DNA from 2 places in the Marinobacter sp. bablab_jr008 genome. Region 2 is predicted to be linked to the other one. Evidence: riboswitches for the same ligand, from Rfam matches in the RefSeq annotation. Region 2 holds a riboswitch; the other holds the start of a gene.
What was found. A riboswitch is a leader RNA that binds a small molecule or an ion and turns the genes downstream of it on or off. The one in region 2 is predicted to bind thiamine pyrophosphate.

Region 1 (15,696 bases), on a different contig from region 2:
GGGCGAGATAAAAAGCGGCGCCAGTCGACCCTGGAAGGTATCGAAGGGGTTGGGCCGAAGCGCCGGCGCGAACTGATTCGCTATTTCGGTGGCATCCAGGAACTCAGAAAAGCCAGTGTTGATGAAATGGCCAAAGTGCAGGGCATCAGCAAATCATTGGCAGAGACCATTTACGCAGCATTGCATGACCAATAGGAACACCATGAATTTACCGAACATACTGACCATGTCCCGTATCGTGATGATTCCGGTATTCGTGGTGATCTTTTACATGCCCATGCAATGGAGTTACCTGGTCAGCGCCATCATATTTGCTCTGGCAGGCCTGACGGACTGGCTGGACGGGTACCTGGCCCGCAAATTGAACCAGAGCACGCCGTTCGGCGCTTTCCTGGATCCGGTGGCCGACAAACTCATGGTGGCAGTGGCGCTGGCCGTCTTGATTGAAGAGTATTCGGCGGTACTACTGACTATTCCCGCCACCGTGATTATCGGTCGCGAGATTGTGATCTCGGCGTTGCGTGAATGGATGGCCGAAATGGGCAGCCGGGCCAGTGTTGCTGTGTCTTATATCGGCAAGATCAAGACCACCGCTCAGATGGCGGCCATTGTCGGGTTGCTGGCGTTTCCGCCGGGTAATTTCTGGGCTTATGTGGCCATCGGTCTGCTATACATCGCAGCAGTGCTGACCCTGTGGTCCATGATTCTCTACCTTCGTGCCGCCTGGGCTGACTTGTTTCCGAAAGAGGCAGGTTAATTGGCCGGAGGTTCCTGGGCCATACACTGGTGTGCCCAGGTGACTGTGGTCACGGATGAATGTGCACTGGCATTACTGAAGGCCTCCATCAACTCCCCCAGCGCGGTGCTTTGTGCGTTCGCACTGGCTTCATAACTCCTCACACACAAGCTCCGTCTGGTGCGATTATCCATGAGTTGCTGATGCAGCCTGATCACCACCCGTGTGCCAGTTTCACCATTCTCAGCATGAAATCCGGTCAGCTCGGAGACCAGGGTTAACTGCGACGTTGCCGGGCTGGTGTCAGTCATTACATTCTCGAACGCCCGACTTGCCCGGAAAGTTTCAAGCAGGTGATCGCGAACGACCACGGGAATGCTCTCCCGCCATCGGGCGCCTGCCAGGGCCCGGTATTCGTATGCCGATGGTTTAATCAGAATACGAGTGCTGTCCAGCGGGTCAGAAGCCAGTGGCGTATCTACCCGAAGGCTGGCCGGCAGCGACTGGTCAAATGCTGGCAAGTCGCTCGCTGGTGCCAGCTCCATCAGGCGAGGGGATTCGGGTACCGGGAATACCGTGCAGCCAGCCAGAATCAGGCTCAAGGCAAGAGCGAATACTACTTTCATTGTTCGTACTCCTTGATGCCGGCGCCGCCCCACAAGGTTCCGGTGGGGTCCTGTTCCAGCCTGCGGGTAAATGAGTTCAGGTTGCGCAAGGTGCTACGCAGTTCCCGCAGTGCCGGCGTGATTTCTCCCAGACCCTGAAGGCCGGCGTCCAGCGCCAGTTCATTATCGCCGGTCAGGGTGTCCAGCCGGTCCAGGGTAGGTTGAAGGGTAGTCAGTGCTCTGGACATGGCCAGGAGAACCGGTTCTACCCGTTCATCCAGTACCTCTCGGGACCTGTCTGCTGCGGCAGACACCTTGATAGCAGCTTCTTCGGCGCGTATTCCGGCCGCATCAAACTGGGCCATCAGCGCTTCCAGCTCGTCCCGACTGGCCAGCAGGGATTCACTGGCCTGGCGGGTGTTTTCAAGAATCTCGGCAATGTTACTCAGGTTGTTCTCGGACATCAGCTGGTTGGCACTCTCCAGCAACTGTTCGGCTTTACCGAGCATGGCCTCGCCGTTGGTCAGCAGGTTACTGAAGGCCGAAGGCTCGGCGGCTATCAGCGGTGGATTGTCTTTGTGGCCTTCCAGAATGGGGCTGTCTGGTGTGCCTCCGGTAAACTGTATGCTCATGCTGCCGGTTATGTTGGCCAGGACCAGGCCCGCGCGGGTGTTCTCCCGTACCGGAATATCCTGGTTCACCCTCACCAGTACCCGCACATGGGCGGGGTTGTCCGGCGCCAGGGTAAGATCCAGCACGTCGCCCACCGGGACGCCGGTATAGAGGACCGGGTTACCCTTGGCCAGCCCGCCAACCGGGTGATCAAACCCGATCCGGTAATAGGCCCAGTTGGTGTCGGTAGATGATTTTCCAAGCCACAGGGCAAACAGCAAGGCAGCGCTGACTGCCGCAAGCGTGAAGAATCCGATGATAACGTGATGGGCCTTGGGCTCCATTAACCGGGCTCCTGTTTGGTTAGCCTGTTGTGGGCTGTAATCGCCGCGCGGCCACGGGGGCCATGGAAGTAGTCCTGAATCCAGCGATCGTCGGTTTGTGCCACCTTTTCCAGAGTATCGGCAACCAGCACCCTGCGTTGAGACAGAACCGCAACACGGTCACAGGTGGTGTACAGGGTATCCAGATCGTGGGTAACAAGAAATACCGTCAGGCCCAGTGCGTTGCGAAGGGTGACAATCAGCTCATCAAAGGCGGCAGCGCCGATCGGGTCCAGACCGGCGGTTGGTTCATCCAGAAACAGGATTTCCGGGTCCAGCGCCAGCGCCCGGGCCAGGGCCGCCCGCTTGACCATACCGCCGGAGAGTTCGGCCGGGTATTTCGTGGCGGCTTCTGGTGGCAGGCCGGTCAATGCCAGTTTCATTCGGGCCAGTTCCTCCGCTTCGGCCCGCGACAGCCGGGCGTGTTCAATCAGCGGCAGCGCGATGTTCTGCTCAAGGTTCAGTGAGGTGAACAAGGCACCGCCCTGAAACAGAACCCCGAAACGTTGCTCATAGCGAGATCGTTCGGTGGCGGATAATTCCGTCAAATCTTCACCAAAAACGGTGATATGCCCGCCGGACGGTGGATTCAGGCCAACTATACTGCGCAAAAGAACGGACTTGCCGGTGCCGGAACCGCCGACCACACCCAGAATCTCCCGGGGATACAGATCCAGATCGAGTTTCTCATGAACGATGTGGCTGCCGAACCGGTTGTCGAGTGCGCGTACCTGTATGACCGGATGATCCGCCATGCTTTACCAACCCATTTCCATGAAAAACAGCGCTGCCACGGAATCCAGCAGTATCACCATAAAGATAGACTGCACCACGCTGGAGGTGGTGTGTTCCCCGACAGACTGAGCACTGCCGGCCACTTTGAAGCCTTCCAGGCAACCAATGACGGCGATCAGAAATGCGAACACCGGCGCCTTGCCAAGGCCGACCAGGAAGTGCTTCAGGGCGATATCCCGTTCGACAATGGCAATGAACTGGCTGGGTGGAATGTCCAGTGCCAGAGCGCAAACCATGGCCCCGCCAACCATCCCGGAGATCATGCCGATAAAGGTGAGAATGGGGAGGCTGAACATCATCGCCAATACCCGGGGAACCACCAACAGTTCCACCGGATTAAGCCCCAGGGTGCGAATGGCGTCGAGTTCTTCATTGACCTTCATGGCGCCAATCTGTGCGGTGAATGCACTGGCGGTGCGGCCGGCCAGCAGGATGGCGGCCAGAAGCACGCCGAACTCCCGCAGGAACGAGAACGCCACCAGATCCACGGTGTAAATGGTTGCGCCAAAGTCTTCAAGAACTGTCGCGCCAAGAAACGCAACCACGGCGCCAACCAGAAAGGTAAGCAGGGCAACAATGGGCAGGGCGTTCAGGCCGGTGTCCTGTAGTGCCGCCACAAAGGGTGTTATACGCCAGCGAGTAGGCCGGGGCAGGATGTAGAACAGGGTGCCCAGCGTCTGGCCAATAAACCCGGCCAGCAACCAGACCAGCTGCCCCAGCGTGGTCACCTTCTTTCCGATCTCCGCCAGGAACGCCACGACCGGGTTAACGGTTGCGACCGCCGCCGACGGCTGGTTCATGGCTTCAGCAACCGCCTGTATCAGGGCACGCTGTTCATCCGGTAATTCGGCTCGTTCCAGAGCGCTGATCAGAGCGTCGCTGCCAAGCAATTTGACCATCAACGAGGCGCCGGCGGTGTCCAGGCGGCCCAGGCCGGAAAAATCCGGGTTGCAGGCGGCTGCGCGAGGTTTCAGGGCAGTTGTTTGCCGATTCAGGACGGAATAGTGGGACAGAGTCCAGTCGCCGGAAAACTTCAGCGTATGGCCACCGAATTCGGCGTTACCAGGAGTGTGGGCGCCAAGTGGCTGAGATAGGCCTGGTTCATTTGCCACGGAGTCACGGAGTCCCTGTTTGAGTTCTCTGAAAGCTTAAAGATTCCAGTGGCTGTCTGCCAGTATTCTGCGTTCTTCTTCATCGTGACTGGCCAGTAGCATGGTGATGCCCCGGGCTTTCTCTTCCAGCAGCATGGCGTACAGAATCTTCCGGGTCTCGGTGTCCAGGCCAGTCATCGGCTCATCCAGCAAGAGCAATGGTTGGCGCCGCAGGATGGCTCGCAGCAAGGCAACGCGCTGGCGTTGGCCACCGGAAAGCTCGCCAGGCATTCTGGGACCGAAACCTGCTAACCCGGTGCGTTCCAGCCCGGTTTCAATGGCGTGGCGTTGAGATTCATCCAGCTTGAGACCGGGGTGAATGCCAAGGCCAATATTGGTAAAGACATCCAGGTGCTCGAACAGGTTGTGTTCCTGGAACACGCTCGTGACCGGGCGCTGCCAGGGTTTTAGCAAGTGGATCGGCTTGTCCTGCCAGAGAATCCGGCCGCTGGCTGGCGGGAGAAAACCTGCAACCAGACTGAGCAGGGTTGATTTGCCGGAACCGCTCGGGCCCTGGATGGCCAGACATTCACCAGCAGGCACGGAAAAATCGAATCGCCAGAGATGGCCGTCAGGGCCATACTCGAAGGCCAGATCTTTGATCTCAAGCATGTTCAGGCTCCGGCAGTGGTTGGCTCGCAGCGGAAGTTGTTCTGGACTTAATGCCGGGAACACGGGAGAGCGATACAAAAATCAGTATCAGTAACCCCAACAGCCAGAGTCCGGTACCTGCGGCCTCCCCTAAGCGGTAACTACCCAGTTGCTGATATAGCAAAACGGGGAGAGTGGGTTTGCCGGGACTGCCGAACAGGGCGATAACACCGAAGTCACCCAGAGATAATGCCACACCATACGCCAGGGCCAGAGCAACTGGACGGCGCAGATACGGCCAATACAGCCATCGCCATCGATACCAGCCCAGGATGCCCAGTTGGTCTGCCTGTTTGAGTGATCCGGAGTCTAGGCTTGCGAGAGGTCCGCGCAGTATCTGTAGCACAAACGGCACGGCCATCAGCCCGTTGATCAGGCCCACCAGGAACCAGCCCTGCATGGTATTCCCCAATTGCGGCCTTAACAGAATAAAAAGTCCGGTCCCCAGTACCAGAGGCGGAACGATTAAGGGGAGATAGCCGGTGACGGCTGGCACTATGGCCAGCCAGCGCCGACCAGCCCGGTTGGCGGCTGCCAGAGTTAGCAAGGCAACGAGCACCGAGCCCAGCCCGGCTGGAAGGGCGATGAACAGGCTGCGGGCGGTGGCCGGCAAGAGCTGCTGGTAAATAGAAGTAGTCTCCGCCGTTGGCCATAACGCCGGCAAACCGCGCAGGATAATAGCCAGCAGTGGCGCGACCAGAAAGGCCGTGAAAATCGCCAGGAGCAGACCCGCTGAAAACCCTTGCCAGGGCCGTGCAAACAGAGGGACCGGACGTGATAACCGGCGGTTTGGCAGTACAGCTGTGTCCAGACGCTTCCTGAAAACCAGCCACCAGAGGCTGCCACAGATCAACAGCTGCAGAATGGCAAACAGCGCGGCACGGGCGAAATCGAATTCAAAGCGCAGGGCCTGGTAGATGGCGACTTCCAGGGTCGTTGTTCCTGGCCCTCCGCCCAGCGTCATGATGATGGCAAAACTGGTGAAGCACAGCGTGAACACCAGTGCCGCCACGCCGGGCAGTACCGGTTTGATGGCGGGCCAGTGTACCGCACGCCACAGCCACCAGCCGCCGAGCCCAAGCTGAGAAGCTGTTCTCATTCGTGGCGCGGGTATGGAATCCAGAGCCTGCAACAGGATTCGGGCCGCCAGTGGCGCATTGAAGAACACGTGGGCGAGCAGAATGCCGGTCAGCCCATAAAGATTCCAACCATTTCCAGGAAGCCAAGTATTGAGCAGACCGGTTAACCAGCCCTGCCGACCAAACACCGCTATGATGCCTGAGACTGCCACGATAGTGGGTAAGACCAGACTCAACTCCATCAGCCGCAGAATCAATGTGCGACCAGGGAAGCCTCTGTAGCGGGCGAGGGCGGTCGCTACCGGGAGCGCCAGCGCCAGGCTTAACAGGACAGATAAAAAGGCCTGCCAAAGGGTAAATCGGACCACGCTCTGGAAATAGGAACTTGCCAGCGTGCGCCCCGGATCCAGCTCTCCGGCCTCCTGTAGTATGCTCCCCAAGCCAAGTGCCACGAGCAGCAATAGCCCGGTGCCGAGTAACAGGCCGGGCCAGATTTGCCAGCCAGGATGGCTGAAGGGGGCGGCACTCGCGTGTGTTGGCATCACATCAGTCGGTCAGTGCATCAAGCCAGTCGTTCACCAACTGTCGGCGAATGGTGGCAACTTTCGCGGGGTCTATATACAGGGCTTCGGATGGTGTAATCAGCTTGTCGAAAACGTCTGGCAATTCATCGCCAAGATCAACCGCCGGATACATCACATTCTTCAGTGGAAGATGACGCTGGAAGTCCGCGGTCAGCATGAAGTCCAGAAACTCTCTGGCAAGTGTCTTGTTATCGGAGCTTTCCACCAGGGCGGCGACTTCCACCTGCAGGTAATGTCCTTCATTGAAACGGGCCGCCTGATAACGGTCAGTTTTGTCGATAGCCATGTGATACGCAGGAGAAGTGCTGTAAGAGAGGATCATAGGCGCTTCGCCATTCATGAATAGCGAGAAATAACCGTCACTCCAGCTTTGGGTGGTTGCGAGAATCTTGTCGCTGAGCTGCTGCCACTTTGCTGGCGCTTCATCACCATAGACGGCATGCATCCAGAGCAACAGGCCGAGTCCCGGTGTGCTGGTGCGCGGATCCTGAATGATGATCTTGAGATCGTCTGGCGCGTTGACCAGTTCTTCAAGGCTTGAGGGCGGTTCCGACAACTGCTCTGTATCGTAGACAAAGGCAAAATAGCCCCAGTCGTAGGGCACGAAAGTGTCGTCGTCCCAGTTAACAGGCAATGCCAGGCGTTCCAGTGATTGGCCGTGGCGGCCCAGAAGGCCGGTTTGCCGAGCGGTCTCCATGGTGCCGGTATCCAGCCCCAGAACCACATCTGCCGGGGTGGAGCTTCCTTCCAGCCGGAGCCTTTGCAGAATGTCTCCGCCGCTGTCCAATACCGTGTAGTTCAGGGAGCAGCCGCATTGGGCTTCAAACGCCTCTTTAACTGCGGGCCCCGGGCCCCATTCGGCGGCAAAGGAGGGATGGGTATACACATTCAGGACGGTCGGTTCATCGGCGGCAACCATCAGCGGCAGCGACACGGCGAACAACGCGGGAATCAAGCGTGAAATCATACATGGGCACCTTGTTCAGTAGCGGGGGTGCCATGCCGCGAACACCACGAAAGGTGGTGACTCAATCCCTACGCCGGTATTAACCGGGTCAGGTTCCGCGGGTATGGTCTCAGCCCTTCCAGGCACCCCGTTGAGTTGAGTCAATGCTATCACGCCGGAGCCACACCCCGGAATTCGTATGTTTGATTACTGCTTGTTTATTTTTTGTACGGCGATGACGGGTGTCTCATTTTTTATTGATAGAATGGGGCATTTTTTGATCTGCGGATTTATGCAGCTTCTATCTGGTTGAGAGGTAAGTTTGATGCCAAAGCATCACAAACGACGAAAGATTTCTGCCCTGGTTGCAGGCGCGCTTTTTACCCTTGGGTTGTCGGCCGCAGGCCACGCCCAAACCGCGAACGAGGAGATGTTTGGACGTTTGGCTTCCGCGGCTCCCAAGCTCAGCCCACAGGTTCTCGAAGCTGCACTCAAGGCAACCCGTTGCGCCATCAGCAATGGCACGGCCATGCCAGAGCGGCTGGCGGTGATCGACTTCTCTTTGCCGTCCTCCAAAGAAAGGCTATGGTTGTTTGATCTGAACGAAGGAGAATTAATCCTTCGTGACCTCGTGGCTCACGGTAAAAACTCTGGTAATGCTGAGGCAACCGCATTTTCCAATATCGAGGGCAGTCACAAGTCCAGTATCGGCCTGTTCAAAGCCGCCGAATCCTATCGGGGTTCCCATGGCTATTCGTTGCGCCTTGATGGATTGGAACCGGGTTTCAACGACCTGGCTCGTCAGCGGGCAATTGTTATCCATGGTGCAGACTACGTTCAGGACAGCTGGGTAACAAAGTACGGCAGAATCGGCCGTAGTCATGGCTGTCCGGCGGTAGACAATCAAATCATCAAAACCGTGGTAGACGAGCTCAAGGGCGGACAGCTGGTGTTTAAATACTACCCCGATCAGGAGTGGCTCCAGTCCTCCAGTTACCTGAACTGCGATTCCGCCGGGCAGCTGGCCGGTGCGCGAAGTACCACAGCGGTGGTTGGAGATCGATCCTAAATCGTTGCTGGCTAAACTTTGTGCAGATTTTCAGTAAAAACAGAAAGTTGAAAAAAAGGTGTTGACGGCGAAGGCGGAATCCGTAGAATACGCAGCCGTTGACGAGGCAATGCCTCGGAAACATTAGAGCGGGAATAGCTCAGTTGGTAGAGCACAACCTTGCCAAGGTTGGGGTCGCGAGTTCGAATCTCGTTTCCCGCTCCAATTTCTCCAAGTCTCTCAATGCCTCCTGAGAGCAAAAGCCAGAATCCAGGCTTCCCCGGCGCGGTGGCAGAGTGGTTATGCAGCGGACTGCAACTCCGTGTACGCCGGTTCGATTCCGACCCGCGCCTCCATTTTTCCCAGTGTTTCAAACGAATTTCAGCGATCAGAATAGTTTTATTCTGCACTCAGGAAGTTCTCCGAAAGTTTCTCGAGGCTCGAAACCGGCCTATCCGTAACGCTGAAACCTCGCATTCATCCCTCCAGATACTCAACTTCCTGACGAACTGCGATGCTTGTTTTCTCAGCCGAATCTGACTGATAGAGCGCGCTGTTTGAAATACTATGTCGCCCATGTCAAGGATTGCGAGCAGGCGCAAAGCTGGTTTGATTCTTTGAGATTGATTAAGGTGACGCGTTACGAACAGTCAGTCGCTTGAAACTACCAATCTGACAGAGAACCCCCAATGTCCAACACCGCGGTTCGTTACCTCACCATGCTCAGAATGGTGCCTCGTTTCCCGAAGACCATCACCACTAGTGAACTTGCAGAGCGCCTTGATGATCATGGTTTCCGGGTCACCATGCGATCAATACAGCGGGATTTGGAGAAACTGAGTCTGGACTTTCCGTTAATCGTGGATGAGGAATCCCGACCGTACCGGTGGTCTTTCGATCGTAATGCAACGATTGATATTATCCCGGCACTCGACCTACCTGCCGCGTTAACGTTTGAGTTGGCCAGAGCCTACCTGTCACCCATGCTGCCACCACGGGCGCTATCTCACCTGAAGCCCCATTTCGACGAAGCCCATCGCACCTTGCTCCGGGAAAAGAATCCTCTGGGTCAGTGGCCAAACAGAGTGCGTGTCATCAACCGCGGGTTGGGTGGTGAACGGCCGGCTATTGATGCGGATGTTCTGGAAACCGTTACCGAAGCCCTGTTACGAGAGTACAAGTGCAAGCTGACCTACCAGGCTCGTAAATGGGCCGAGCCTGAGGAGATCGTGGTACACCCGTTTGGACTGATTTTCCGGGATCCGAATGTGTATCTGATTGGCACCATCGAGGGCAGGGAAAGCACGCGCCAACTGGTTCTGCATCGAGCCACCACAGGTGAGTTGATAGAAGAACCATCGGATAGACCAGAGGATTTCGACCTGGATTTGTACATCCGTTCGGGCGCCATGGGGATTCTCAAGTCCAATGAACCGGTTTACCTGAAGTTACGTTGTGACAAACCGGCTTTGAACCATCTGATTGAATCACCTTTGGGATTTGACCAAATCACCAATGAGATTGACGACTCAACGTTCGAGATTGCCGTTACTGTGGGCGACACCCAGGATTTGCGGTGGTGGCTGACGGCGCAGGCGATTCATTGCGATATTCTGGAGCCTGAATGGCTAAAACAGGAAGTAACCTCAACGCTCGAGCGCTGTTTGTTTCGAATTAAATCTTAAAGGCTGAGCAACTCGAGAAGTGGATGGCAGTTATTTGCTCGAAATGCTTTGCTGAGAACGAGCCGCGGGCTGAGAAGCTCCGCGACGTCTTTCTGAATATTTAACTGGCATTGAATCCCAGGTTTGGGCAGATAAGGTGCACCATTTTATCTGATTTCCGACGGTAATCGTCGCCGGCCCAAACGTAGGCCTTGATCCAGATAGTCACGTCTTGATATTGGAATCTGATACAGCTTGCACCGTCCATGTGTTTGCTTGTTCTCGGAATGCCTTCCTTCCGCTCAAAGACAGTGGCAACGAGCCCAACACGATAATCGCGTCCACTGTCCTGTTGGTACTTCACGGAACTGAAATCGGCGTTGGAGAATTGATAGAGCGAGTGTCGCTCAAGATCGAGTTCAGTATTTACGCCATCTGCAGGCGTAGTGTAGGGGTGACTGTGATAGTCCCCTAAAAATGTCAGTTCCGGGTAGAAGACGGATACGAAATCTGCTTTGGCTTCGTAGCTCTCTTCTTTGTCAATTACAAAACCCTTTCCTCTGTGAGCTGCTGTTGACACGTCGGCCATCGCAATCCGAAAAACCTCTTCACCTAGCCCCGATTTGCTTCGATAGCCCCAGAGGTTACCGAAAGTTTCAAGGTGCTTTGACTCTTCTTCAGAATCTGGGTCTCCGTGATCAATGGCATAGGCCTCCAATGCAGCAGTCACTATCGTGAAAAAGGCTTGGTCTGAAATTGAAACAAGACAGTTCGACATATTGGCCCCGGCAGAATAAAAGAAATCATATGCTCTTTTATCTGTACATGAAATTCAAGAGTGCTTCGAAGTGTGATGCAGCGCTTAACGGCTACCAAATCCTGTTGTTTGCACATGAGGTAATTTTTTAGTCTGTCGCAAACAGTGACTGAAAATAATTCGAAGAAATGAGGAGTCTGTATGAACAAAGAAGACATTCCAAAGCTGGCTGAGAAATTACTCAGTGATTACCTCCATGAACCTGGCGGGGTACTCTACAGTAGCCATGAAACATTGAAGCCAGGCAAAGTTTACCTCTTAGGATTCAATCCGGGAGGTAGTAATGGGAGCTCACTGGCGAATAGCTTGGACACCATGCTGTCACACACTGAGAACGCCTATATTGATGAATGTTGGTGTAATGGCAGTGGCTCGTGGGATAGTGGTGAGGCGCCCTTGCAGCGGAGAATAGACTGGTTGCTTACTGAGCTCGGTTTGGAGACACGTGAGGTTTGTGCAAGTAATTTGATCTTTCTGCAGAGTAGAACGGTGAAGGATATCGGTTATGAGCTGGCTGATATCTGTTGGCCGGTTCATGAGGCAATTATGGACATAATAAAGCCAAATTTGATTTTGGCTTTTGGTAATTCCCAGGTATCGCCATACGAGTATTTGCATTCAAGATTTGGGGGGAGCCAAGAAGAGCTGCCCGCCGGACATGGTAGCTGGAGGATCAAAGGATTTTCCTGCCAAATAAATGGTCGGCCAACATACGTCGCCGGCCTGCCCCATCTCAGCCGATACTCCCCAATTGACAAGCACGACGTCACTGAATGGCTCAAAACCAGATTAGGTTAGCGACACAGCGTGTCGCCTTCGGCCTTCAGAATGCACGTAGATCCTCTGGAGGCCCGCTATGCTGTTATGGAAAGAACTCATCAATGAAGCCCACGAGCCGGACTATCCTGCATCCTCATCCAAAGACGACCTGAAGCTACTGCAAATCTACCTCTGTCGGTTGTTCCTCATCACCGGGTATAAAAAGGAATTCCGTCTCGTTGGCATGGAAGAGTCGGACGTTTTCCTTGGGCTGAAGCTGCCGACAAGAGATGATGGTGAGGTAAGCGCCCCCGTCTTTCTGGAGGCAGTGCGCAAACGTGAGCAACAGCTCACCCGAAGCCTGAAAGGCAAGCCGGAACTGTCCTTTGAGCCTCTGTTGGCCAACCTGATCAAGCTGCTGAAGCCGAGCGTGGTTGAGGTCAAACTGTTGATCTTCGCCATCCTTCTCCTCAAACACCCGAAGGCTAAGGATGTCATGCGGGATCTGGAGATTAATGAATTTGGAAACTCGGTTAGTGCTCTGGCCAGGGCGATGCGAGAATCCGGGAGAACCATTGCGGCGGCGTTAGATCAGGACGCCATGCTTTGCCAAATTCGCCTGTTGGAGGAACCGAACCAGAACAGCGATATCTGGGATCTGGTAGAGGCCGGGCCGCTCCTGAGTCAGCTGGTGGTGGCCACCTCTGAGCAATGTGAGGCAGGCGCCACAGAAGACATCGAACAGATGCTGTTCAAGCACATCTGCCCGCCAGGACCAGCGGCACTGCATTCCATCGCCGATTTCAGGGGTGTTCCTGATCTTCAGCTGATGCTGGATTACCTGCAGGATGCTCTGAATAACAAATCTCGTGGCAAAAACATTCTGCTCTACGGCAAGCCCGGCACCGGGAAAACCCAATTGGCCAGGGCCCTTGCGGAAAAGCTGAGTGCGCCGCTGTATGAAGTACCCACCAAAGACAGCCACTCTGGCGCCATGACCGGCCGTGTTCGCCTGGACGCTGCCAAGATGGCGCAGATGTTTCTGGAAGATCGGCTAGGCGCCGTTCTGCTGTTCGATGAAATGGAAGACGCTTTCCGCAAATCCGATCAGCTCGCCAAAGGCTGGTTCAACCAGATGCTGGAGGAGAATCGCGCCCCGGTGATCTGGATCAGCAACAACATCAGTGCCGTCGACCCTGCTTTTCTGCGGAGGTTTGATTTCATTGTTGAGATCGAGGGCACAGGTAGTGATCGCCAAGCCGATAAGCTGAAACAAACGCTTTCTGAGTTACCCGTTGCTCCGGCCTGGGTATCGGAAGTAGCCAGGAAACCCTGGATGACGCCCGCTCTCGCGAGAAATCTGGCCGAGGTAGGCCGCTATCTTCCGCAACGCCAGGTTATGCGTAACCAGCATCGCCTGGAGACCATGGTCCGGCAGCGGCTGGAAGTGATGGGGGAGAGGATGCCGGGCCGTATTCTGCCCAAAGCTCAGAAGTCCGATTTTCCCGAATTCCGGGCCGAGTGGATCAACACCAAACCGACACTTTGGAACGTAGAGCGTTTCGTTCGTGAGGAAGGCGGCGCCCGAATCTGCCTGTATGGCCCGCCCGGTGCCGGTAAAACCGCTTATGCCCAGGAACTTGCCAAGCGCCTGAACAAACCCTTTATGCTGCAATCCGGCAGTGATCTGCTGGGCATGTACGTCGGCCAGACTGAAAAGAACATTGCCGAGATGTTTGACAAAGCAGAGCGTAGCGGTGCGGTGTTGCTGCTGGATGAAGCAGACACCTTTCTCTATAGCCGGAATATCGCACACCGCAGCTGGGAGATCAGTGCTGTCAACGAATTCATGGTTCGCCTGGAGCGCTTCGAAGGCGTTTTCCTCGCTACCACCAATCGATTCGACAGTTTTGACAAAGCCATCCTTCGCCGCTTCCAGATGAAAGTGGAATTTGGCTACCTGACCCCGGAGCAGGTGAAGGCCATACTTGCAGCCTGCGTTGTGGACTCGGACAAGACCAACAACCTGACACCGTCAGAGCTGGCCGAACTGGACCATCTCACACCGGGCGTTATGCGAGCTACCGTTCAGAACCTTCGGCTGCGAGGATTCCGGCCACGTACAGGCCGATTGCTCGATGCCCTGAAAGAGGAGCAGCGCCAGCAAACTGAGGGCCTGCTCAGCCAGCCCATCGGCTTTGTCCAGTAGAGGAGAGCGTAAGTGATTAGAACGCCAAAACCAGCCTGGAAAGTCGGCTGCGCCTACCCGGTAAACTCAATGACCATTAACTGGCAGAAAGCGGCGACGCTGAACAAGGCAGAGCTTGCAGTTCTGTCGCCAGAGTTGAATCGCCTAATGACAGGCAAGTTGGTAGCAACTGCATCACCGGACTGGCCTGCCATTCTTTTATACTCCCAAGGGCGCTGGGACGCGCTCTCTGAACAACTTAGGGCATTGCCGAATGACAATCCAGATGCCCGGAAAGTGCAGCGTCGAGTGCTGGGGAATGCCCAATATTTCGACGTGACAGAGCCCCTAGTACTCGAGCAGCCATTATCCGAATTCGGAGGCTTCACCAGCGAAAATAATCGCTATTGGCTGGTCTGTTTTGATGAGACATCGGCGGAACTCTGGTCTGAACACAACCTCATCAGTATCGCCGAAACTACCAAGCCGGAGGAGAGTCGCCTGATTCAATTCATGCGAGGCGAGGGCCGGGACCACCAGGGCCGAACGATCGATGAAATCCTCGCCTTTGATGACTTCTGGCTGGAGTACACCCACGATTTCGTGCAGTGGCTGTTTCCCATTCCGGAAGCCAGTCGAGCCAATCCGATGGCACCGGTACTAACCCAAGAAGACTGCGACGTTTTCAAACGCGATACCGATCTAAGGCAGCAACAGACAAAAGCGCTGGATCGAATGCTTGCTTTCTACGGTCTCGTGCGCCGGAATGGTGTGATAGAGGCCCTGCCGGGATTGAACCCCAGGGACCATATCTGGTTGAAAGCGGGGGGCCATAATCACCTTCGCATTACCCGCATCATCCGGAGCCTGCACTACTGCCATCAGCCTGAGTTGGCGAGGGCGGTTCAGGCGGCGTTCATAACCCTTGGGCTGACCCAAGGGTATGTAAACGAAACCTCCATCGGCTATTGGCGCAGCGCAACCAAGTAACCTTGAGAACTCGAATAGGTTTGTGTAACACGATCCTATATGTCGCTTTCCAGGAATATGATATTTTTTCCGCGGCCGATAGCCCGCTTACCATCGACATTTGAAGATTAGTACGAGGAAGTCGAAATGAAATCCAACAAATTACTTGCTGCTCTGCCATTACTCGCCATTGCAATGTCCGCACCGGCGTATGCAGCCAGTGACCGAACCGGCTATTTTGGTGTCACGGCGGGCCAGGCAACGGTAGATGATTTGTGTGATGGTATCGAAGTGTCCTGTGATGACGACGCTGTCTCCTTCCGGATTCATGGTGGTACAGAGCTCACTGATTTCGTCAATCTCGAAGTGGGTTATCGCTACATCGATGATGTTGAAGCCTCGGGCTTCATCAGTGGTGTCGCTGTTGCTGCCGCTATCAATGGCCATTTTGTCGACACAACACTCCAGCTCGGTCTGCCTGAATCAGGCCCGTTCAAGGTGTTCAGCAAAGCCGGCTTGATGGTGTGGCGTCTTAACTATGAGGTTGAGGCAAGCAACGGCTTTCTGTCCATTTCAGAAAGCGACGATGATAGCGGCGTTGCGTTTCGAACGGGCCTTGGCATGAGCTACCAGGTTTCCGAGCAGCTGCGTTTGCGCGCAGACTGGGATCTGCTGCTGAATGTTGGCGATGAAGACGAGACCGGCGAAG
Region 2 (15,696 bases):
GATTCGCCAGTGCCGACACCGTCATGTGCCTGTTTTTCTGATCAATGCCCGTCTGTCTGAACGATCTGCCCGGGGGTATGAACGGGTTCGGGGCGTGGCAGCACCTATTATCAAAAGCATCAGCTGGGTGGCTGCGCAAGCCGAAAAAGACGCAGAGCGGTTTCGCCGCATCGGAGTGGCTCCGGGTAATGTTGAGGTCACCGGCAGCGTAAAATTCGATGCGGATATTCCTGATGATGTCCGTGCGGCCTCTGTCAGCTTCCGAAAATCCCTGGGTGAGCGCCCCGTTTGGATTGCCGGCAGCACCCACACCGGAGAAGACGAGCAATTGCTGGCGGCTCATCGCCAGATTCTGGCTCAGCACGCCGATGCCTTACTCATCATTGTGCCCCGGCATCCGGAGCGGTTTGATTCGGTAGCTGAGATGGCTCAAGGCGAGGGCTTTTCCGTGGTTCGCCGGTCAACAGGAGCATCTCCCGCTGGTGCGGAGGTGTATCTTGGCGACACCATGGGAGAGCTGATGATGCTTTACGGAGCCAGTGACCTCGCCTTCGTGGGCGGCTCACTGATCGAGCGGGGAGGGCACAATCCGCTGGAGCCTGCGGCCTGGGGCATTCCGGTATTCTCCGGCACTCATGTGTTTAATTTCGAGACAATCTATCAGCGCTTACTGGATGATCAGGGTGTCCAGCTGGTCGAAAATGCGGATGAGCTGGCGCGGGCGATCTGTTCACTGATAGACGACCCGGAGGCGCTGAAGGCATACGGTGAGCGGGCTCTGGCGGTGGTCAACAAGAACCGGGGTGCGCTGGATAAGGTCGTGGAGGGTATTACGGAGCGGTTGTAACTCCGGGTGCCGCACTGGCACCCGGAATATTCTGCAAGCTGCCCGACTTACTGCACCGGATCGTCCAGTGTCTTTCCTTCTTCGGCCAGGGCTTCAATGCCCCGTGCGCCTTCGCTGAGCCAGTTGTTCAGGTCAATCAGATCCTGCGGGCTCAGGGTGCCTGCCGCCTGCTTCAGTTGCAGGGTGTTGATCACGTAGTCATAGCGGGCGTTGGCGTAATCCCGCAGCGCCACGTAGTACGCACGTTCTGCATCCAGCACTTCCACAATGTTCCGGGTACCTACATCATAGCCGGCGCGGGTTGCATCCAGTGCACTGCGGCGGGAGATGATGGTTTGCTCAAGGGCAGAGGCTGTCTCCACGTTGTTGTTCACGGTCAGGAACAGGCTGCGGGTGTTCACCTGTACATCCCGGCGCACCGTATTCAGGTCCTGTTCGGCGGCGGTGACCAGCGAACGCTGTTCCCGGGCGCCGGCCTGGGTGCCGCCGCCCGTGTAGAGCGGGATGGTCAGTGACAGTGAGGCAACGGACTGGCTGCGCTCCTGCTGGGTAAAAAGGGCGTTCTCCAGACTGGTTTCCTGGTAGGAGGCGCTCAGCTCAAGGGTTGGCAAATGACCGGACTTTGCCGCTTTCAGGCTGGCTTCGCTGGCATTGAGTTGCCTCAGGGCCGCCTGAATAGACCAGTTTTGCTCCACCGCGGTTGCTTCCCACGAAGTCGGATCCATGGGCTCCGGGCGCCCGAGCGGAAAATTCTGCCTGAGATTTTCCATGGCGTCCGGATATTCTCCGGTTAACCGGGCCAGTTGTTCCCTGGCCACATTCAGGTCGTTGTCGGCGGCGATGCGCTGGCTCCTGGCATCGTCGTAGCTGGCACGCGCTTCATAGACTTCGGTGACGGCAATGAGCCCCACGTCAAACCGTTCCCGGGCCTGTTCGTACTGGCGCTGGATGGCCGTTTCAGTCGCTTTTGCGGTTGTGACGGTGTCCTTGGCGCGCAGGACATCGAAGTAGGCGGTTGCCACATCCAGAATCAGTTGTTGCTGGGCCAGGTTGTACTGGGCCTCGGCCGCCTCGGCCTGGAATTGGCTGGCTTCGTAGCTGAACCAGTCTTGAGCCCGGAACAGTGGCTGGGTCAGCTCGACGCCGTAGCGGTAGGTTCGATAACTGTCTCCCGAGAAGAGTTGCCGCGTCAGCTCATCGGCGTTTGCCCCCCCGGGTATATTCCTGGGCTCGAAACGTGTGTAGCTTGCTGACCCAACCGCCGAGATTTTGGGCAGCAGGGCGCTCTTGCTGACATCGCTGGTTGCCTGCTGTGCCTGGAACTGTGCCATGGCAGAGGCAATGCCGGAGTCATAAGACAGGGCTTTCTCGTAGGTTTCCATCAGATCCAGAGCAAGCGCAGGCTGGGCTGCGAGCAGGGTGATCAATCCTGGAAGTAAACGTTTTTTCATTGGTTCTCCTGAAATACTGACTCCGGGAATCTGCCCGGCAATGACCCAAAGGTATTGGTTGACCATTATGGACAATAATCGTTCCCGTCTCTAGACTTGCTAAGTCCACGTATTTTGTGGGCAAACCAATTCAGAATCGCGTCTTGACGGGGTGCTGATTCGCCATAAACTGGCGATCGGCTGAGATTGCAACGCAGAACCCGCGACCTGATCCGGATAATACCGGCGTAGGGATTAAGGCCAGATGAACCGCGACACCATGCCTGTAGGGCTATTTGTCGCAACTCCGTCATACGCGACCCGATACCACAAGAGCAACCGGGAGCATTTCATGACGGACTTACCAGCATACCTCAGCGACTCCGCAAAAGTAGACTCCGCAGCAATCAAACCATTACCAAGCTCACGAAAAATATACGTGCAGGGTAGCCGACCTGATCTGCGGGTGCCAATGCGGGAAATTACCGTGGGCGACACCCCCACTGAAATGGGTGGCGAAAAGAACCCGCCAGTGGTGGTGTACGACACCTCCGGGCCCTACACAGACCCGGAAGCCACTATTGATCTGCGTAAGGGCTTGCCGCCGGTTCGTGCCGCCTGGATTGCCGAACGGGGCGATGTAGAGCAACTGGACGGCTACACCTCCGAATTCACCCGCCGCCGCATGAAAGACCCTCAGCTTGATCCCCTTCGGTTTATGGACGAGCGAAAGCCACTGCGCGCCAAGCCCGGACGAAACGTATCCCAGATGCACTATGCTCGCCAGGGCATCATTACACCGGAGATGGAATACGTTGCCATCCGGGAAAACATGAAACTGCAGGAAGCCCGGGCCAACGGCTTGCTGGCGGACCAGCACCCCGGCCAGTCCTTCGGTGCTAACCTGCCGCCTGAAATCACTCCCGAGTTTGTTCGGGACGAAGTGGCCCGCGGCCGAGCCATCATTCCCGCCAACATCAACCACCCGGAAACCGAGCCGATGATCATCGGTCGCAACTTTTTGGTGAAAATCAACGGCAACATCGGCAACTCGGCGGTGACCTCGTCCATCGAAGACGAAGTAGAAAAACTGACCTGGGGGATCCGCTGGGGTTCCGATACGGTGATGGACCTGTCTACCGGCAAGAACATCCACGAAACCCGCGAATGGATCATCCGCAACTCCCCGGTTCCCATCGGCACCGTGCCTATCTATCAGGCGCTGGAAAAGGTGGGCGGCGTTGCGGAAGACCTGACCTGGGAAATCTTCCGGGACACCCTGGTCGAACAAGCCGAGCAAGGCGTGGATTACTTCACCATCCACGCGGGTGTTCGTTTACACCACGTGCCCCTCACCGCCAAACGCACCACCGGCATCGTTTCCCGGGGTGGTTCCATCATGGCCAAGTGGTGCCTGGCGCACCACAAAGAAAGCTTCCTGTATGAGCATTTCGAAGACATCTGCGAAATCATGAAAGCCTACGATGTCTCTTTCAGCCTTGGCGACGGCCTGCGCCCCGGCTCCATCGCCGACGCCAACGACGCAGCCCAGTTCGGCGAACTGGAAACCCTGGGTGAGCTGACCAAAATTGCCTGGAAACACGACGTCCAGTGCATGATCGAAGGCCCCGGCCACGTGCCCATGCACCTGATCAAAGAAAACATGGATAAGCAGCTGGAATGCTGCGACGAGGCGCCGTTCTACACCCTCGGCCCGTTGACCACGGATATTGCCCCGGGCTATGACCACATCACCTCCGGCATCGGCGCGGCGATGATCGGCTGGTATGGCTGCGCCATGCTCTGCTACGTCACCCCGAAAGAGCATCTGGGCCTGCCCAACAAAGACGACGTAAAAACCGGCATCATCACCTACAAAATCGCCGCCCACGCTGCCGATCTCGCCAAAGGCCACCCAGGCGCCCAGATCCGCGACAACGCGCTGTCCAAGGCCCGCTTCGAGTTCCGCTGGGAAGACCAGTTCAACCTCGGCCTGGACCCGGACACCGCCCGCGCCTACCACGACGAAACCCTTCCCAAGGAATCGGCCAAGGTGGCGCATTTCTGCTCCATGTGTGGCCCCAAGTTCTGCTCCATGAAAATCTCCCAGGAGGTCCGGGATTACGCGGCAGAGCACGGTATCGATGAGGTGTCGGCGATTGATGCCGGTATGCAGGCGAAATCACGGGAGTTTGTGGAATCGGGCAGCAAGATCTACGACAAGATCTGACCCGCATTCACTTGGTTCCATGATGGCGTGAATCCGAGCCTGGCGGGGTGTTAACTTGCACCCCGCCGTGGCTCCGGCTATCGTTCAAGGCCGAATGCGCAACCGGGTGAAGTAATGCCAAAACCATTCCAGTTCAACGCCAGCGACGTCAAAGTCGAAAAACGTGAAACCGTGTTCCAGGGCTTCTTCCGAATGGACAAACTCTGGCTGACGCATCCGCGCTTCGATGGTCGCGACATGCCCGTCTTTACCCGGGAACTGTTTATCCGGGGTGATGCCACCTGCGTGCTTCCATACGACCCGGCGCGCGACGAGGTTGTACTTCTGGAGCAGTTTCGTTTGGGGGCGCTCCACCGTAACCAGTCCCCCTGGTTACTGGAACTTGTTGCTGGCATGAACGAGGATGGTGAGAGTCCGGAAGAGGTGGCCCAGCGAGAAGGTCAGGAAGAGGCTGGGCTGAGTTTCAGTCGCCTGGACAAGATCTGCGATTACCTGGTGTCCCCAGGCGGTACCACGGAAATGATCCACCTGTATTGCGGTCAGATCAGCACCGCCGAGGCTGGTGGTGTTTTCGGTATGGAACATGAGCACGAGGACATTCTCAGCCACGTGGTGTCAGCGGATGAATGCTTTGCCATGATTGCTGATGGCCGCATCAATAACGCCGCCGCGATTATTGCCATCCAGTGGCTGCAACTGAACCGGGAGCGTTTGCGGCGGGAGTGGCAAGCATGACGGAGTGGGTAAAACGGCCCAGGCAGTATGTGCCGGACCTGCGCCAGTTGGGGGCACTCTGCGACGGCAACTATCAGCGCCTGCGCAAGCTGCGCCAGCTTGAGGTGGATGGCAAGCCCGTATGTGAGTTCGAACTGCACCGGGAGAACCAGTACCTGGGCCGGGTGCGGATTGAAGTACTGCAGACGGCCAGATTCACCGAAACCCTGTTGCTGGAACAAGTTCACAATAGTGGTCGGTGGCTGAATAACCCGCGGATGACAGTGCGCGTATACCACGACGCCCTGATGGCCGAAGTAATCAGCTGCTACCGGCAGCGACAGATTGCGCCCGTGAATGACTATCCGAACCGGTTTATGCATCACCCGGATGAAAAGGTTCAGGTGAACGGCTTCCTGGCCGATTGGCTGGACTACTGCCTGCGTTTCGGGCACCTGCCGATGGAGCATGCAGCCTGGTCTGCGGGCGAAGGCATCGATTGAAAACCCTCATCTCTGAACGGTTTCTCAGTTCGCCGAAAGTCTATAAAGCCGGTTGTCGGACCTGTGGCAGGGTTGTCAAATACTGCAAAATATAGCGTGCCGCTGGTCAGAATGTGATCCACCTTCCATTCGTGAACAATCAATCTGAACTAAGCCATCGTACACTTGTCTGGATTATCAACTGCTTGCAGAAAACAGAACAGGCCTGGCATGACCAAACCCACAACGGCGCGCCCACTCAATGTGTTGCAGCTTACCGATCCGCACCTGATGGCGTCTGCGGATGGCGCCTTGCTGGGAGTCAACACCCGTGACAGCCTGGCGGCGGTGATTGACGAAGTGCTTCGCAATCACGGCCAGCCCGACCTGATTCTTGCCACCGGAGATCTCACCCAGGATGCATCGCCGGAGGCGTATCGCTATTTCGCTGAACAACTGAAGGCGTTTGATTGCCCCTCGCTCTGGATTGCTGGCAATCATGACGATTCCGCGCTCTTATCTTCCATTGCGGCGGAGTCCGGCTCTGATCAGAAACAATGGATCCAGGGCGGCTGGCAGTTTGTCATGCTCGATTCCTCGGTACACAGCAAGGTGTTTGGAGAGCTTTCGGCCGATGAGCTGAGTTTTCTCGACAGGGCTTTGTCCGAGCAACCAGAGATGCCTGCTGTGGTTAGCCTGCACCACCACCCGGTGGATATCGGCTCAGACTGGATGGAAAAAATCGGGCTCAAAAACCGGGAGGCCTTCTGGCAGGTGATTGACCGGCATCCGCAGGTTCGGGTAGTGCTGTGGGGCCATATCCATCAAGAGCTTGAACAGCAGCGCAACGGTGCTTGCCTGCTGGCCACACCCTCCACCTGCATCCAGTTCGCCACAGGCTCCAGCGACTTCGCCGTGGAGCCTTTGGCCCCCGGCTATCGCTGGCTGGAACTTGACCCCTCGGGATGCTTCAAAACGGAAGTCCGCCGAGCGGACAGTTTCGAGTTTGACCTGGATGAGAAGAGTACCGGGTACTGATTCGGGCCTGACTGAAGGCAGATCACGGTTTACGTTGACGGCTTTGATAATATGACAACCCTGTGAAGGGGATTTCACAGGGAAGATCAGCACCCGTCAACGGATGACACACAATGAAAATCATACAACCTCAGGATCTGCAGGCTGCAGATCTGCCAGGGCTGGAATCGCCCTTCTTTGCCTTAGAGAAAGCCCGCAGTTTTATTCAGAACGACCCCAACCTGAACCTTGAGCGTCTGCTTGGACGGCCGGCAACTTACGGTCTGGGAGCACGTGCGTTTAAGGAACAGCGCAATACGCATATCGAAAATGTCCTCCGGGAAATACGGGATGGGCGACTTCTTCTGGTTTTTGACAGTATTGATGGAGCACCATCCTCACCCGTCGTGCGTTGGCGTGAGGGGGAGAGAGGCGAGGGTCGTTGGCAAGTGACAGAGGCCGGAGTCGATCCCGAAATCATCGCCGGAGTAAACGCTCTGAATCAGCACGGTATTACTCCGGGAGATTTGAGTGCTCAGGGCAGTATGGGTGTGGGAAGCCTGCCTTCAGGCTCTTTCGCCATGGAGTATCGTCTTAAACAGCGCGAGCAGGCTTTGCGGCAAGACGTTCAACCCGGCGGCGCAGCCAGTTTATTTTCGAATAACGTCTTGCCTGTGTCTTCATTGACCAAGACGACCGAATCTTCCACCACCGAAGCACCTCCGGAAATCCATCTCGAAATCGGCATCTTTACTGATGGCACCCTCAACAATGCTGAAAACTCCAGGGAACTGGAGGAGCGCGTGGCGACCGAGTGCGTTGAGGCCTTTGAGCGCGGCGATATTTCCCTGGAGGAGTGTGAGTATCGATTGTCTCTGGCAATGGGTGGGAGTTATGGCAATGCGCCGAGTAATGTGGCGAAACTGGCTACTCATTATGCCGAAACTAAAGATAAGTCTGGGAATCGAGTAATCCATCGGCTATGGGTCTATGCACCTGGAATTGGTACTAAAACTGGCGAAGGTGATTCGCTGGTTGGATCGATTTCAGGAATGGGTGAGACGGGTATAGTTAGTCAGGTTCGCGATGTTTTCGCCAATGCTGCGAACCGAGTTAGTGAGCTGGAGCTTCCTGGACAGATTAGAGTTCTGAAGGTTGATTTGTTCGGATTTAGTCGCGGAGCGGCATCCGCGCGTCATGCCGTATACGAAATACAGAAGGGGCAGAGTGGGGCGCTGGGTGAGGCATTTCGAAAAGAGGGTATTGATTGGCCTGAAGAAACAAAAATTCGCTTTGTTGGGCTATTCGATACGGTTGCGGCTATCGTGAATCCGTTATTGCTGGATTTTGCGCCCGGCAATAGTCTGAATGAACCTGTAAGGGTCTCCCTCGACCCGGCACATGTTGAGCGCGCTGTGCATATTGTTGCCGCCGACGAAGTCAGGAAAAACTTTTCCCTGAATAGCCTACGTAATGCTGATGGGAGTCTGCCAGAGGCATTCCGTGAAATATCTTTGCCTGGTGTACATTCAGATATCGGAGGAGGTTATCCAGATGCGCAACGCGAGGATGTCCTCCTGACCCCATACCATTTGATTCCAACCAGTCGGCATCGTTGGCCGGAACAGACTATGCAGTGGGATAATCTGGAGGAACTCAGGTCGACAATTGTCTCAGAAGGCTGGGTTGGAGAGCGTAGTTCACCAGATCAATTGTCCGAAAGATATGACTCAGCGACCGCTGGGTTTGGCGCTGAGGCGGATTCCTACTTGGGAATCTACAAAAAAGTCTCATCTCATCCGGCGCCTGACGGTCGGGTTGAATTGGCGTTGCGAATGATTCGTGAGGTTCGGGGAGAGTATTCACTTATAGCGTTAAAAGTAATGTGTGAACTGGCAAAGGAAGCCGGTGTCCCATTCCGTGATATCAATAGTAGCGACGGGGCAAAATTGCCAGAGGATTTGGAGTCAATTGCTGAAACAATTCTTGATCAGGTTGCCTCCGGTTCCGACAGCCCTTCGCTAAGCACAGAGCAGCGCGCACTGATTCGTCAGCGATATACTCACTATTCAGCGAACTATAATCCCCTTCGAACAATGGTGAAGGGCCTCGTAGCCACTTTTCGTCTCGGACGACACTTTAGCCCAAATGCGCCGGCAGACTCTGGAAAGCGAACCATCCATCCCAACAATTGAGAGATTTCGTAATGTGTAGATTGCTAAGGATTGCATTAATGCTCGCACTAGCCTTTGCTATTGCCGGCTGCTCCACTTGGACGAAAGACGAGTCTCCGCTATACATTGGTGTCGCCGCACCTAAGCAATACCAGATGCGGGTTGTGCATCTGCAATTGGAAAAACCTGGTGAAAGGAGCTGGTGGTACCCTGTTGGTTCAGTTTCTTGTTGCTGGATTGGGGAATTTGGCCCCCGCCGGGTTGGCGGTGGCGAAATGTCTCCCTTCCCCAGCCTGATCGCCCTTCATTGGTTTTCATTTGCAGAGCAAAAATTCTATTTCTCGTTGATTCGTGTTCCGGAGGGTCTTCAAGACAAGATGCGTAAGCCAGCCGCACACTCATATCCGGACGGAACAACCGGCTTGAGGCCTCGGAGCTCACTGGTACTTGGGCTGGCCCCCGGCGGCCAGGTCGTAATGTGGATGATGAGCCAGCGAAGTAACGCAGTGGAGGTGATGCGTGTATCAGCCACTGAGGTTGATGGTGACCCCGATGACTTTGCCAGTGCCACAGCATCTTATCTGGAAGAGCATGGCGATTACCTGGAAGAGCATGGCCTGCAGCTCGACAAGTGGTAGTCGCACCGCTAAATCTGCGGGTGCGTTTTCCTGGCCGCACCCGCAGATTGCAGTTTGTAAAATCTAGTTTCTGAGCTCCCTCGCTGCCGCCACCATGGTTTCCAGTGCCGGCGTCACTTCTTCCCATTTCCGCGTTTTCAGGCCGCAGTCCGGGTTAATCCACAGCCGTTCTGCGGGGATACGTTCAGCCGCCAGAGTCATCAGGTTGATGATGTGTTCCTTGTCCGGAATGTTGGGCGAATGAATGTCGTATACGCCCGGTCCAATGTCGTTGGGGTATTCAAAGCTCCGGAAAGCATCCAGCAGTTCCATGTCTGACCGTGAGGTCTCGATGGTGATGACATCGGCATCCATACGGGCAATGGCTTCGATGATGTCGTTGAACTCCGAGTAGCACATATGGGTATGGATCTGGGTGCTGTCATCCACGCCGTTGGCGGCGATGCGGAAGCTGTTGATCGCCCACTCCAGATACGTTGCCCAGTCCGACTGTCTCAGCGGCAGGCCCTCGCGCAGAGCGGCTTCGTCGATCTGGATGATGTTCACGCCGGCTTGTTCCAGATCCTGAACCTCCTCGCGAATCGCCAGGGCCAGTTGCAGGCAGGAATCCTTGCGAGGCTGATCATCCCGCACGAAAGACCAGTTCAGAATCGTCACCGGGCCGGTCAGCATCCCTTTCACTGGTTTGTCCGTCAGCGACTGGGCATAGCGGATCCATTCCACGGTCATGGCCTGGGGTCGGCGGATATCGCCAAACAGAATCGGCGGTTTCACGCAGCGCGAACCGTAAGACTGAACCCAGCCGAAGCGCGTGAAGGCATAGCCGTCCAGTTGCTCGCCAAAGTATTCCACCATGTCGTTACGTTCCGGTTCGCCGTGTACCAGAACATCCAGTCCGAGCTTTTCCTGCGCTTCCACGCAGCGAACAATTTCTGCTCGCATTTGTTCGATGTAAGCCTGTTCGCTCAGCTCGCCCTTACGGAATTGCAGCCGCGCCTGTCGAATCTCGCGGGTTTGTGGGAAAGATCCGATAGTCGTGGTCGGGAAGGCGGGCAGGTTTAGTCTCTCCCGCTGGCGGGCGATTCGCTGAGGGTAGGGGCTCTGGCGATTGCCAAGCTCAGATGTGGCGGCTGCAACGGCCTTTCGAACCTCCGGATTGGTCACGCGATGGGAGTTTCGGCGGCTATCAATGGCCAATTGATTGTCTGCCAGCTCGGCGCGCACGCTGCTGCGGCCCTCGTTCAGTGCTCTGGCAAGAATCTGCAGTTCGTCGAGTTTCTGAACCGCAAACGCCAGCCAGTTGCGGATGTCGCTATCAAGCTCCTGTTCCCGGGAGAGGTCGACAGGGACATGCAGGAGCGAGCAGGACGGTGCCAGCCACAGACGTTGGCCCAGTTTTTCGTTCAGGGGCTCCAACCAGCCCAGAGTGCTGTTCAGATCCGATTTCCAGATGTTGCGACCATTGACCACCCCGAGCGAAAGCACCTTGTGGCTAGGTAGCCAGTCCGCCACGCGACTGACTTCAGCCGGGGCGCTGATAGCATCAATGTGCAGGCCTGCAACGGGCAATTCGCACGCCAGTTGAAGATTGTCCCTGAGCTCGCCGAAATAGGTGGCTAATAGCAGTTTCGGGCGGTTCGCTTTGAGCTGGTGGTAAGCCAGATTGAAGGCATAGCGCCAGTTGGCGTCCAGATCCGTGACCAGGGCAGGTTCGTCAATCTGAACCCATTCCGCACCGGCATCCGCCAGGGCTTCCAGGAGTTGGGAGTACACCGGTAGCAGGCGCTCCAGCAAATCCAGAGGATTGCTTCCATCCGAGGTTTTTCCCAGCCAGAGATAGGTCACCGGGCCGATAATCACGGGTTTTGCGTTGAGTCCCTGTTTCCGTGCTTCGGACAGTTGTGTTAACAGTCGTTCCGGATTGAGTTCAAAGTGAGTGTCAGCTGTCAGCTCCGGCACAATATAGTGGTAGTTGGTGTCAAACCACTTGGTCATCTCGCCAGCGGCAGTGGCACAGCAGGGGCTATCATTGGCACCCCGGCCACGTGCGGCACGGAAGTAAGCATCCAGCTCCGAGCCTTCTTTGCTGGCGGCCCGGATGGGGAGGTTTCCCAGAGTGACGGACATATCCAGCACCTGGTCGTAAAGGGAAAAGTCGCCCACCGGCACATAGTCGAGCCCGGCCTGTTGCTGCCAGTGGCGCCGGCGCAGATCGGCCGCCGTAATGGCCAGTTCCTGTTCGGTTTGCCGGCCGCCCCAATAGTCTTCCAGCGCGAATTTCAGTTCGCGCTGGCCACCGATACGGGGGAAACCGAGGTTATGTGTGGTTGCCATGATCGAGTCCTTGAATCTTGTGCGTTGAATGAGGTCTCAAGGTTAAGCGGGCTTTTACATGAATAAAAATGGTATTATTTCACCAAATCATGAGAAAAATTCACGGAGAGGCCATGGTCGAGCGGCACCATCTGGAGATTATGCGAGCCGTGGAGCGCCAGGGTTCACTGACGGCGGCGGCGGAACAGCTACACCTCACTCAGTCGGCGCTGTCCCATGCTATTCGCAAGCTGGAGCAGCAACTGGGCACGCCGGTCTGGCTCCGCGAGGGGCGCCAGTTGCGTTTTACCCAAGCTGGCGTTCAGTTGCTGGCATTGGCCAACCGGTTGCTGCCGCAGTTTGAACACGCTGAGATGCAGATTCACCAGATTGCCCAAGGTCAGCGCGGCAGCTTGCGAGTTGGCATGGAGTGTCACCCCTGCTATCAATGGCTTCTGAAAGTAGTAGGCCCTTACTTGCAGCAGTGGCCGGATGTCGATGTGGATGTGAAACAGGAGTTCCAGTTCGGCGGCATGGGCGCGTTGTTTGGTCATGATATCGACTTGCTGGTTACCCCGGACCCGTTGCATAAGCCCGGTGTACGTTTTGAGCCCGTGTTCGATTATGAACAGGTGTTGGTGGTGTCGGAAGATCATTCGCTTGCCGATGAAAAATGGGTAGAGCCGCATCAACTCGAAAAAGAAACGCTGATTACTTATCCGGTGGCAGTAGAGCGTCTGGACATCTTCACGCGGTTTTTTCTGCCGGCGCATACCGCACCGGCACGCCATAAGACCATTGAGACCACCGATATCATGTTGCAGATGGTTGCTGCAGGGCGAGGGGTGAGTGCGTTACCACGCTGGCTGGTGGATGACTATGCCCGGAACATGCCCATCAGAGCCCTGAAACTCGGTCAACAAGGTATGCCCAAACAGATTTTTCTGGGTTTCCGGGAGCGTGACGAGGCGGTGGATTATCTGAACGCGTTCGTGAAGCTGGCCCGCAGCATTCGCTGGAACTAGTCTCTTCGGTTAAACTGCGCGGAAAATTATCACAGGACACACAAATCATGAGTGAAATCCCTTCTGATCTGAAGTACATCGAAACTCACCAGTGGGTGCGCGTTGACGCTGACGGCACCGCCACCGTGGGCATCACCGATTTTGCCCAGGAGCAGCTGGGAGACGTGGTCTACATCGGTGTGCCGGAAACGGGCGCAACGGTAAACGGCGGCGAAGAAGCCGGCGTGGCAGAATCCGTGAAATCCGCCTCAGACGTTTTCAGCCCGGTAACCGGCGAGGTCATCGAGATCAATGAAAAGCTGGAAGACGAGCCGGAAATCGTGAACGAAGACCCCTACGGCGATGGCTGGATGTTCAAGGTAAAGCTGGCCGACGAAGGCGAGCTGGAGGGCCTCATGGATGCGGCTGCCTACGCTGAACACGTGGCCGCTGAGGAATAATCGTTGATGGATTTTCCCGTTCTCTACCTGCGCAAAGGCGCAGAACGTCGTCTCCGGGCCGGTCACTTGTGGGTGTACAGCAACGAGGTGGATACCCGCCGCAGCCCGCTGACGGAGTTTCAGCCCGGCGCGCAGGTGCAGGTTCGGGCATCGAACGACAAACCGATGGGGGTGGCGTTTGTGAATCCCCATGCCCTGATCTGCGGTCGTTTGATCAGTCGTGATGCTGCTCACGGCATGACGCCCAAGCGGCTGACTGATCGCATGGAGGCGGCCCTGAGTCTGAGGGAGCGATTGTTTGATAAACCCTTCTATCGCTGGGTATTCGGCGACAGCGATGGTCTTTCTGGCCTGGTAGTAGACCGGTTCGATGATGTCGTCGTAGTGCAGATCTCCACCGCCGGCATGGAGCAGATGAAGGAGGCTATTGTCCGTGCCGTCCAGCGCCTGGCTCATGCCCGCATCATCGTGCTGAAGAACGATGGCAAAATGCGCAAAGTAGAAGGGCTGGATACTTACGTGGAGTTTGCCCACGGTCCGGAAGCCGACACTGTGGTGGTGGAAGAAAACGGCGCCCGCTTTGAAGTGCCCCTGGCGGGCGGCCAGAAAACCGGCTGGTTCTACGACCACCGCATGAATCGACAGCGCCTGCAAGCCTACGCGCCCGGCAAAAAAGTTCTCGATGTATTCAGTTACGTGGGCGGTTGGGGCATTCAGGCCGCTTGCGCCGGCGCATCCCAGGTGACCTGTGTGGATGCATCCTCAGCCGCTGTAGATGCGGTACACCACAACGCCAAACTGAATGGGCTGGAAAACGTGGATACCATTGAAGGCGATGCCTTTGATGCCCTGAAAGCCCTGGCGGACGAAAAGGAAAAATTCGACATCGTGGTGCTGGACCCGCCCGCACTGATTCCCCGCCGCCGGGACCAGAAAGCCGGTGAGCAGGCTTATGCCCGGTTGAATCAATTGGGGCTCCGGCTGCTGGAGCGCGACGGACTATTGGTGTCGGCCTCCTGTTCCATGCACCTTTCCCAGGAAAAGCTGATCGATATTATTCGTAGCAGCGGACGTAAGATCGATCGGTTTGTGCAGTTGCTGGAACAGGGTCACCAGGCGCCGGATCATCCGATCGTACCGGGCATTCCGGAGACGGACTATATCAAGTCCTGCTTTGTGCGGTCGTTGACTGGATTTCTGTGAGTTGCCAGACCCGATAAAAGCTTAGGCCTTGGGTAGGGAGGGTTCTTCCGGGATCGTCAAAATCATGGATGATTTTGTCGAGCGTACATGGATGTATTCACAGCGTATCCCGGAAGAACCCTCCCTGCCCCAGGCCGGTCCGGTAGCACCAGCCCAGATCAATCCCGCAAAGACATCACCGCCCAGCCATTCTCAATTGCCGTTTTCTCCAGGGTAGGGTCCGGGTCCACCGCCACGGGATTATCCACCTTCCGCAACAGCGGCAAATCATTGTGGGAATCGCTGTAGAACCAGGCGCCCTCAAGGCTCTCGCCGTGGGCAGTCAGCCAGTCATTCAGCCGCTCCACCTTGCCCTCCTGAAAACTCGGTGTGCCCGCCACTTCACCCGTGAATTTCCCGTTCACCAGCTCTGGCTCAGTGGCAATCAAATGATCCACTCCCAGCATTTCGGCAATAGGTTCGGTAATAAAACGGCTGGTTGCCGTAATGATCATCAGCGTGTGGCCCCGCTCGCGATGATCCGCGAGTAACTTCACCGCCTTGTCCAGCATCATCGGCTGCACCTTCTTGGCCATGAAAGCAGCCCGCCAGCCTTCAAGCTCTTCCAGATTGTGGCGGGTGAGGGGGGCCAGTACAAAGCGCTGGTAATGGAAAACATCCAGCTCTCCATTCAGATATTCCTGATAGAAGCGGTCGTTGGCCCGCTTGTACTCCTCCGCATCCACCATGCCCTCTTCCACCAGGAATTCGCCCCAGGCGTGGTCGCTGTCCCCGGCCAGCAAAGTGTTATCCAGATCAAAAATCGCGAGCGTCAAGCCTTCCCCTCCCATCCGTACAGGCCTTATGGCAAAGGCGACAGTCTACCACGGCACGCCAGTAACGTGCCGCCAACAGCTCCGTTTGCCGAAGTCTTGGGTTTCTGTAAGAATGAGAGCAACTTGGACAATTTTCGCCGGTTAAAAAATAACCGGCAGCCGACTACTACGAGGACTGTGCCGTGATCGACTCAGACGGTTTCAGACCCAACGTCGGAATCATTCTGGCCAACCACAGGGGAGAAGTTCTCTGGGCAAGGCGAATAGGGCAGGACTCCTGGCAGTTTCCTCAGGGTGGGATCAAGCACAACGAAACCCCCGAGGATGCACTCTACCGGGAGCTTGGAGAGGAAATCGGCCTGTGTGCC

Region 1: it holds a riboswitch for thiamine pyrophosphate, as region 2 does, so the genes downstream of both, thiB (thiamine ABC transporter substrate binding subunit) here and thiC (phosphomethylpyrimidine synthase ThiC) in region 2, are expected to answer to the same signal.

The regions. Positions count from the first base shown of each region.
Region 1 is NZ_JACDWW010000075.1:67,987-83,682, forward strand. Features, by position in the region: gene uvrC (excinuclease ABC subunit UvrC) at 1-195, shown strand, start outside; gene pgsA (CDP-diacylglycerol--glycerol-3-phosphate 3-phosphatidyltransferase) at 203-757, shown strand; gene JIF53_RS15455 (ABC-type transport auxiliary lipoprotein family protein) at 754-1,362, opposite strand; gene JIF53_RS15460 (MlaD family protein) at 1,359-2,297, opposite strand; gene JIF53_RS15465 (ABC transporter ATP-binding protein) at 2,297-3,091, opposite strand; gene JIF53_RS15470 (ABC transporter permease) at 3,095-4,243, opposite strand; gene JIF53_RS15475 (ATP-binding cassette domain-containing protein) at 4,280-4,894, opposite strand; gene JIF53_RS15480 (ABC transporter permease subunit) at 4,887-6,554, opposite strand; gene thiB (thiamine ABC transporter substrate binding subunit) at 6,559-7,563, opposite strand; TPP riboswitch at 7,612-7,703, opposite strand; gene JIF53_RS15490 (murein L,D-transpeptidase catalytic domain family protein) at 7,868-8,611, shown strand; tRNA gene JIF53_RS15495 (tRNA-Gly) at 8,740-8,815, shown strand; tRNA gene JIF53_RS15500 (tRNA-Cys) at 8,873-8,946, shown strand; gene JIF53_RS15505 (helix-turn-helix transcriptional regulator) at 9,280-10,275, shown strand; gene JIF53_RS15510 (hypothetical protein) at 10,376-11,032, opposite strand; gene JIF53_RS15515 (hypothetical protein) at 11,213-11,869, shown strand; gene JIF53_RS15520 (AAA family ATPase) at 11,928-14,039, shown strand; gene JIF53_RS15525 (opioid growth factor receptor-related protein) at 14,109-15,008, shown strand; gene JIF53_RS15530 (outer membrane beta-barrel protein) at 15,135-15,696, shown strand, end outside.
Region 2 is NZ_JACDWW010000061.1:4,209-19,904, reverse strand. Features, by position in the region: gene waaA (lipid IV(A) 3-deoxy-D-manno-octulosonic acid transferase) at 1-847, shown strand, start outside; gene JIF53_RS11550 (TolC family outer membrane protein) at 895-2,298, opposite strand; TPP riboswitch at 2,436-2,549, shown strand; gene thiC (phosphomethylpyrimidine synthase ThiC) at 2,630-4,507, shown strand; gene JIF53_RS11540 (NUDIX domain-containing protein) at 4,622-5,242, shown strand; gene JIF53_RS11535 (DUF1249 domain-containing protein) at 5,239-5,724, shown strand; gene cpdA (3',5'-cyclic-AMP phosphodiesterase) at 5,935-6,741, shown strand; gene JIF53_RS11525 (T6SS phospholipase effector Tle1-like catalytic domain-containing protein) at 6,855-8,915, shown strand; gene JIF53_RS11520 (DUF2931 family protein) at 8,954-9,532, shown strand; gene metE (5-methyltetrahydropteroyltriglutamate--homocysteine S-methyltransferase) at 9,596-11,866, opposite strand; gene JIF53_RS11510 (LysR family transcriptional regulator) at 11,980-12,870, shown strand; gene gcvH (glycine cleavage system protein GcvH) at 12,918-13,310, shown strand; gene JIF53_RS11500 (class I SAM-dependent rRNA methyltransferase) at 13,317-14,513, shown strand; gene JIF53_RS11495 (HAD family hydrolase) at 14,672-15,328, opposite strand; gene JIF53_RS11490 (RNA pyrophosphohydrolase) at 15,511-15,696, shown strand, end outside.